Regions from separate parts of the Achromobacter sp. 46006 genome, predicted to be linked through region 2. Evidence: predicted binding sites of a transcription regulator. Region 2 holds the regulator's gene; each other region holds the start of a gene.
What was found. The regulator HrcA, encoded in region 2, represses chaperone genes, less so after heat shock. The targets are predictions, from matches to a motif close to TTAGCACTCNNNNNNNNNGAGTGCTAA.

Region 1 (2,266 bases), on a different contig from region 2:
GTATCCGTGTCCATCAGCATGGACGAGCCGTCTGCAAGCCGGATGTCGCGCCGTTCGCCGACGGCGCTGCGGTAATCGGCAGTCCAGCCTTCCCACGGCAGGGTGCGCCAACCCAGCCAGGAGGCGGCGCCGGCGCCCGCCCCGAGGCCGATGTTACGCAGCACGGTGCGGCGCGCCGCCTTGGCCGGGGCCAGTGTGGGACGGGCGATGCTGCCTGGCAGGCGGCCCATCTGGCGACAGACCTGCTCGACCTTGCCCCATGCGGCGCGGTGGGCGGCGTCGCTGGCGAGCCAGTGGCTCCATGCTTGGCGATCGTTGGGAGTGGCGGCTTCCGAACTCAGCCGCGCATACCAGGCGGCGGCCTCGTTGACGGCGCGCAGTTCCCGCGCGCTCGGCGTTGTGTCCGCTGGCGTTGGCGTGCCGCTCACGGCAGCAGCAGGCAGCAATGCGCCATGGCGCGCGCCAGATAGTTATCCACGCTACGACGCGATACCCCCAGACGCCGGGCAATCTCGGCATAGGGCAGGTCTTCGCACTGCGCCATCAAGAAGGCCTGCTTGACCTTCAATCCGAGTCCGTCGAGCATGGCGTCGATCTCGATCAGGGCGCTACGCAACACGGCCTGCGCTTCGAGCGAAGGCACCTCCTGCGGCGGGAGTGCGGCCAAGACCTCGAGATAGGTTCGCTCCAGCGTTTGGCGCCGGAAAAAATCGATCATCAGGCTTTTGGCGATGGTCGCCAGATAGGCGCGCGGCTCCCGGATCTGGGCGACGGGGTCGGCGCTGGCCGCGCCGCATCGACCGGTATGCGCCTTCAACACCCTGACGAAGGTGTCCTGCATTAGATCCGCCGCATCGAACGGATCGCCCACACGACGGCGCAACCACCCCAACAGCCACCCGTGGTTGTCGCTGTAAAGCGTATGCATCGCTGACGCTGCAGCGGGAGGAATGGTGGACACCAGGCGCTCCGGATTGAAAATTCAGTAATGAGAATTACTATCAATTTTCCATCAAACCCGCGGATTTTTGCAAGCCGCGGCCGTGGGCGATATGGGGCGGAAGCGGTCTGCCGTCGTAGCCAGCGCGCGCCTGATTGAATGAACGCTTATGAACCGAAATTCAGCTTGGATGAATTTATTAGGGGCGCAACAACCCTCGCGATTGATTCCGGGATTTCCTCCCCGCTATATGTAACAGCCCCCTGCCCCCCCCTTGAACCCCGCCACATCATCCCTATAATTAGCACTCGACTCCGGTGAGTGCTAACAATCCTCCCGGGCCCAACCGATCATTCACTTTCTTCTTAAGTAACAGGAGTTCCTCATGGCCTTGCGTCCCCTGGGCGATCGCGTGATCGTCAAACGCCTCGAAAACGAGCGCAAGACTGCGTCGGGCATCGTCATCCCCGACAGCGCCGCTGAAAAGCCCGACCAGGGTGAAGTCGTGGCCGTCGGCCCCGGCAAGAAGACCGAAGACGGCAAGATCCTGCCGGTCGACCTGAAGGCTGGCGACAAGGTTCTGTTCGGCAAGTACGCCGGCCAGGCCGTCAAGGTTGACGGCGAAGAGCTGCTCGTCATCCGCGAGGACGAAATCCTCGCCGTGGTCCAGTAAACCCTGCCTCAAACGAATTTTCGAAGGAAGCTAACAAATGGCTGCCAAGCAAGTACTGTTCGGTGACGACGCCCGCGTGCGCATCGTCCGTGGCGTGAATGTCCTCGCCAACGCCGTCAAGACCACCCTGGGCCCCAAGGGTCGCAACGTCGTGCTGGAGCGCTCGTTCGGCGCCCCGACCGTGACCAAGGACGGTGTCTCCGTCGCCAAGGAAATCGAACTGAAGGACAAGTTCGAGAACATCGGCGCCCAACTGGTCAAGGACGTCGCCTCCAAGACCTCCGACAACGCCGGTGACGGCACCACCACCGCCACCGTGCTGGCCCAGGCCATCGTTCAGGAAGGCCTGAAGTACGTTGCCGCCGGTTTCAACCCGATCGACCTGAAGCGCGGCATCGACAAGGCTGTCGCCGCCGCCGTCGCCGAACTGAAGAAGCAGTCCAAGCCGGTCACGACCAGCAAGGAAATCGCCCAGGTCGGCTCGATCTCGGCCAACAGCGACTCCTCGATCGGCCAGATCATCGCTGACGCGATGGACAAGGTCGGCAAGGAAGGCGTCATCACCGTCGAAGACGGCAAGTCGCTGGAAAACGAGCTGGACGTCGTCGAAGGCATGCAATTCGACCGCGGCTACCTGTCGCCCTACTTCATCA
Region 2 (2,266 bases):
CACCTCGGTGACGCCCGAGGCAGCCAGCGCCTTGAGGGTCGGCTCGGTGTAGGGCTCGAGCCAGCGGGCGGTGCCGAAGCGGCTCTGGAAGGTCACCTCGATCTGCTCGCGCGGCAGCGACAGGCGCTGCGCCAGCAGCCGCGCGGTTTCCATGCAGTCGCGATAATAGGGGTCGCCCAGCTCGATGGAATAGCGCGGCAGGCCGTGAAAGCTCATGACCAGCTTCTGCGGCTTGCCATGCTCGCGCCAATACGCCTCGATGCTGGCGGCCAGCGGGTCGAGATAGATGGGGTCCTCGTGGAACCGCTTGATGAAACGCATCTCAGGCTGGTCGCGCAGCCGGCCCGCATGGCGCGTGACGGCATCGACCACCGTGGCGGTGGTACTGGCGGCGTATTGCGGATACAGCGGCACGGTCAGGATGCGTTCGCAGCCCTGCGCCCGCAGCCGCGAGATGGCGTCGGGAATCGACGGGTTGCCGTAGCGCATGCCCAGCTCCACCACCGCCTCGCCCCCGGCCGCGGTCAATGCAGCCTGCACGCCCTCGGCCTGACGGCGGCTGTAGACCATCAGCGGCGAACCGTCCTTGAGCCAGATGCCGGCGTAGCGCGGCTCCAGCTTCTTGGGACGCAGCGTCAGCACCAGGCCATGCAGGATCGGCTTCCACAGATAGCGCGGGATCTCGATCACGCGCGGGTCCGACAGGAATTCGCCCAGGTACTTGCGGATGTCCTTGCGGCCCGGCGTGTCGGGCGTGCCCAAGTTCACCAGCAGCACGCCGACCTTGCCCGGCGCGCGCGGCGGCGGGTCTTCATTGAAGGGGTCGTCCTGCTCGGCTTCAGGCAGGTAGCGTTCAGGCCAGAGATACTTGAACAGGCGAAGAAACACAAAAACTCCCCTTCCTCCACCAGGAGGATGTCGGTTCGGTTGGGACTACTGGTTGTGGCTGAGGGCGTTCGACAGCAGGCGCGCCGTGATGTCCACGATGGGGATGACGCGCTCGTAGGCCATGCGGGTCGGACCGATTACGCCGAGCGTACCGACCACCTTGCCATCGACGCCGTAGGGCGCGGTGATGACCGAGACCTCTTCCATCGGCACAAGTTGCGAATCGCCGCCGATGTAGATCTGCACGCCCTGCGCGCGGCTGGAAACATCGAGCAGTTGCAGCAGGTCGGTCTTCTTCTCGAACAACGAGAACATCTTGCGCAGCCGGTCCATGTCGGACGCGATGTCGGTGACGTCGAGCAGCTTGCGTTCGCCCGAAATGACCACGGCATCGCCGTCCTCGGCCGCCTCGGCACTGGCCTCGACCGCCGCCTGCATCAGGCGCGAGATATCTTCGCGCAACTGCGCCAGTTCCGTGGACAGCGTACGCCGCACCGCGTCGAACGACTTGCCGGCGAAGTGGACGTTGAAGAAGTTGCCGGCCTCCAGCAGTTCGGCCTCGGCGTAGTCGCGCTGCACGAACAGGATGCGGTTCTGCACGTCGCCGTCGGGGGTGACGATGATCAGCAGCACCCGCTTGTCCGACAGGCGGATGAATTCGATCTGGCGGAACACCTGGGCGCGCTTGGGAGTCAGCACCACGCCGGCGAACTGGGTCAGGTTGGAAAGCAGCGCCGCGGCGGCATTGACCGCGCGGGTGGGCTCGGCGGCCGCCAGCATCTCGCCCATGTTGTGCGGTTCGAGCTGGTACGACTGCACCGCCAGCAGGGAATCGACGAACATGCGGTAGCCGCGCGGCGTGGGAATGCGCCCGGCCGAGGTATGCGGACTGTGGATCAGCCCCAACTCTTCCAGGTCGGCCATGACGTTGCGAATGGTGGCGGGCGACAGATCGAAGACCTTCGATAGCGTCCGCGAGCCGACTGGTTGCCCATCGGCGATGTAGCGTTCGATCAACGCTTTCAGTAATGCGCGTGCGCGGTCATCCATACCCGGTATTTTAGGGAATCTTTTCCAATTGAGGCGATTTTTGTCCCGCAAGCCGATATGCGGCCCCATATAATCGGCTAATAAGCCCGATTCCGGGCCGATTCCGTATTTTGACTCGCCTCGCCACCATGCACTTTCCTATCGTCGCGCTGATCGGCAGATACCAGGACACCGGCCTGGCCACTCCGTTGAGGGCGCTCGCGCACGCGCTCACGCAGGCCGGGCGGCAGGTGCTCGTCGATGCCGACACGGCCCGCAACACCGGACTGACGGAATATCCGGTCGCCACCTACGCGCAGATCGGCCAGGACGCCTCGCTGGCGGTGGT
Region 3 (2,266 bases), on a different contig from region 2:
GGCAAGTTCCGCTCGGTCTCGGCCTTCGCGCCGATCGCCGCGCCCAGCCTGTGCCCCTGGGGTAAGAAGGCATTCGGCGCCTACCTGGGCGACAACCCCGACGACTGGGCCGGCTACGACGCTTCGGCGCTGATGCGGGGCCTGCGCCAGCCGTTTCCCGCCGGCATCCTGATCGACCAGGGCATGGCCGACCAGTTTTTGGCCGAGCAGTTGTATCCCGAGGTATTCGAGGCCGCCTGCGCCGCCGCCGGCCAGCCGCTGGAACTGCGCCGCCAGGAAGGTTACGACCACGGCTATTACTTCATCTCGACGTTCATCGAGGATCACATCCGGTTTCACGTCGAGCGGCTTGGAAAACCGGCCCCCTGACGCCCCGCTTTTATACTGGGCGCCCTGCCGTGGCAGGCCCGGGACGCCTGGCGCCCGGCGCCCGGCCATGGCTTTCCCTGCATAGGACCGCCTGATTTGATCAACGGAATCGCTCCCTTCGTGTGGATCCTGCTGGCCGCGGTGGTCGTGTTCCTCCCGGGCCTGGCGATGCTGTTGGGCCGGGGCGGCCCGCGTGACGAACGCGGCCGGCGCACTTTCAAGGTGCGCCCGGTGCGGCGCCTGTTCGGCCTGATGCTGCTGTTGCTGGGCGGGGTGTCGGGGCTGCTGGCCTTGTCGCTGGTGCAATTTTTCCGCCTGACCACCGACGAACCCGTGGCCCGCATCGAGGTGCGGCAGCAGGCCGAAGGCCAGTTCCAGGTCAGAGCCAGCGCGCCGGGCGTGGGCGACAAGCAGTACGTGCTCTACGGCGACCAGTGGCAGATCGATGCACGGGTGGTGCGCTGGCGTTTGCCCGCCCTGGTGGCCGGCGCGCCGCCGCTGTACCGCCTGGAGCGCTTGTCTGGCCGGTATAGCGATGCCGCGCGCGAAGCCTCGGCCACGAAGTCGGTCCATGCGCTGGATGACTGGCCGGCGCCGGACCTGGGCTCGCTCAAGCAAAGTTTTCCGAACTGGTTTCCGTTCGTCGATGTCCAATTCGGCAGCGCGGCCTACATGCCGCTGTTCGACGGCGCGAAGTACCAGGTTTATATGGATCCGCGCGGCGCGCTGTTCGTGCGCCCCGATGGCGAGGCCACCGCGGCCGGCCTGAAACGCCTGGGCTGGTAGGCCGGCGCGGCGGACCGGACCGGCACCGCCTTCCCGTGCGCATTTAAAATGGGGACGCGTCTTCGGTCGGAAACTTTGACGCGCCGCAATAGTCGAATTAGCACTCCCTTTACTAGAGTGCTAACATCGAATCCATGTCTTTACCCCTTCGCCTTCCGGAGACCGCCGCAATGAAGCAACCCAGTACCTCGTTGGCCACGTCCGGCAACGCCCTGGCGTTGGCCATCGCCAATCCGGGCGCGCTCGGCACCATCGACGCCTACATCTCGGCCGTGAACCGCCTGCCGGTCCTGTCGGCCGAACGTGAAACCGAACTCGGCCGCCGCCTGCGCGACAGCGAAGACCTGGGCGCCGCGCGCGAACTGGTGCTGTCGCACCTGCGCCTGGTGGTGTCGGTGGCGCGCCAGTACCTGGGCTATGGATTGCCCCATGCCGACCTGATCCAGGAAGGCAACGTCGGCCTGATGAAGGCCGTCAAGCGCTTCGATCCCGAGCGCGGCGTGCGCCTGGTGTCGTTCGCCGTCCACTGGATCAAGGCCGAAATCCACGAATACATCATCCGCAACTGGCGCCTGGTCAAGGTGGCCACCACCAAGGCGCAGCGCAAGCTGTTCTTCAACCTGCGCAGCATGCGCCCGGACGGCCAGACGCTGGATCCGGAACAGGTCGACCACATCGCGCGCGAACTCAACGTGCGCCGCGAAGACGTCAGCGAAATGGAAGTGCGCCTGTCCGGCCGCGACATGTCGCTCGAAAACCAGGACGACGATGACGACAGCTACGCGCCCATCGCCTACCTGTCAGACGATGGCCGCCAGGAGCCGACCCGCGTGTTGGAACGCGCGGCGCGCGACCAGTTGCAAAGCGCCGGTCTGTCGAGCGCGCTGGAAGCGCTCGATCCGCGCTCGCGCCGCATCGTCGAAGCGCGCTGGCTGCAGGACGACGGCGGCGCCACGCTGCACGAACTGGCACAGGAGTTCGGCGTGTCGGCCGAACGCATCCGCCAGATCGAGGCCGCCGCATTGAAGAAGATGCGCGGCAACCTGGCCGCCTGATTCCCTGCCGCATGGATGCCAAGGGCCGCGAAATCGCGGCCCTTTTCTTTGCTCCG

Region 1: groES (co-chaperone GroES) is a predicted target of HrcA. The motif match lies at 1,242-1,268, and genes of this name have one in related genera.
Region 3: rpoH (RNA polymerase sigma factor RpoH) is a predicted target of HrcA. The motif match lies at 1,253-1,279, and genes of this name have one in related genera.

What each region holds. Positions count from the first base shown of each region.
Region 1 covers NZ_JCBANN010000034.1:46,971-49,236, forward strand. Annotated here, with positions in the region: gene AC6LKG_RS16880 (FecR domain-containing protein) at 1-428, opposite strand, end outside; gene AC6LKG_RS16885 (sigma-70 family RNA polymerase sigma factor) at 425-928, opposite strand; gene groES (co-chaperone GroES) at 1,326-1,613, shown strand; gene groL (chaperonin GroEL) at 1,651-2,266, shown strand, end outside.
Region 2 covers NZ_JCBANN010000002.1:166,560-168,825, reverse strand. Annotated here, with positions in the region: gene hemH (ferrochelatase) at 1-888, opposite strand, end outside; gene hrcA (heat-inducible transcriptional repressor HrcA) at 934-1,938, opposite strand; gene AC6LKG_RS02115 (NAD kinase) at 2,067-2,266, shown strand, end outside.
Region 3 covers NZ_JCBANN010000011.1:43,858-46,123, forward strand. Annotated here, with positions in the region: gene fghA (S-formylglutathione hydrolase) at 1-369, shown strand, start outside; gene AC6LKG_RS08545 (hypothetical protein) at 466-1,155, shown strand; gene rpoH (RNA polymerase sigma factor RpoH) at 1,326-2,210, shown strand.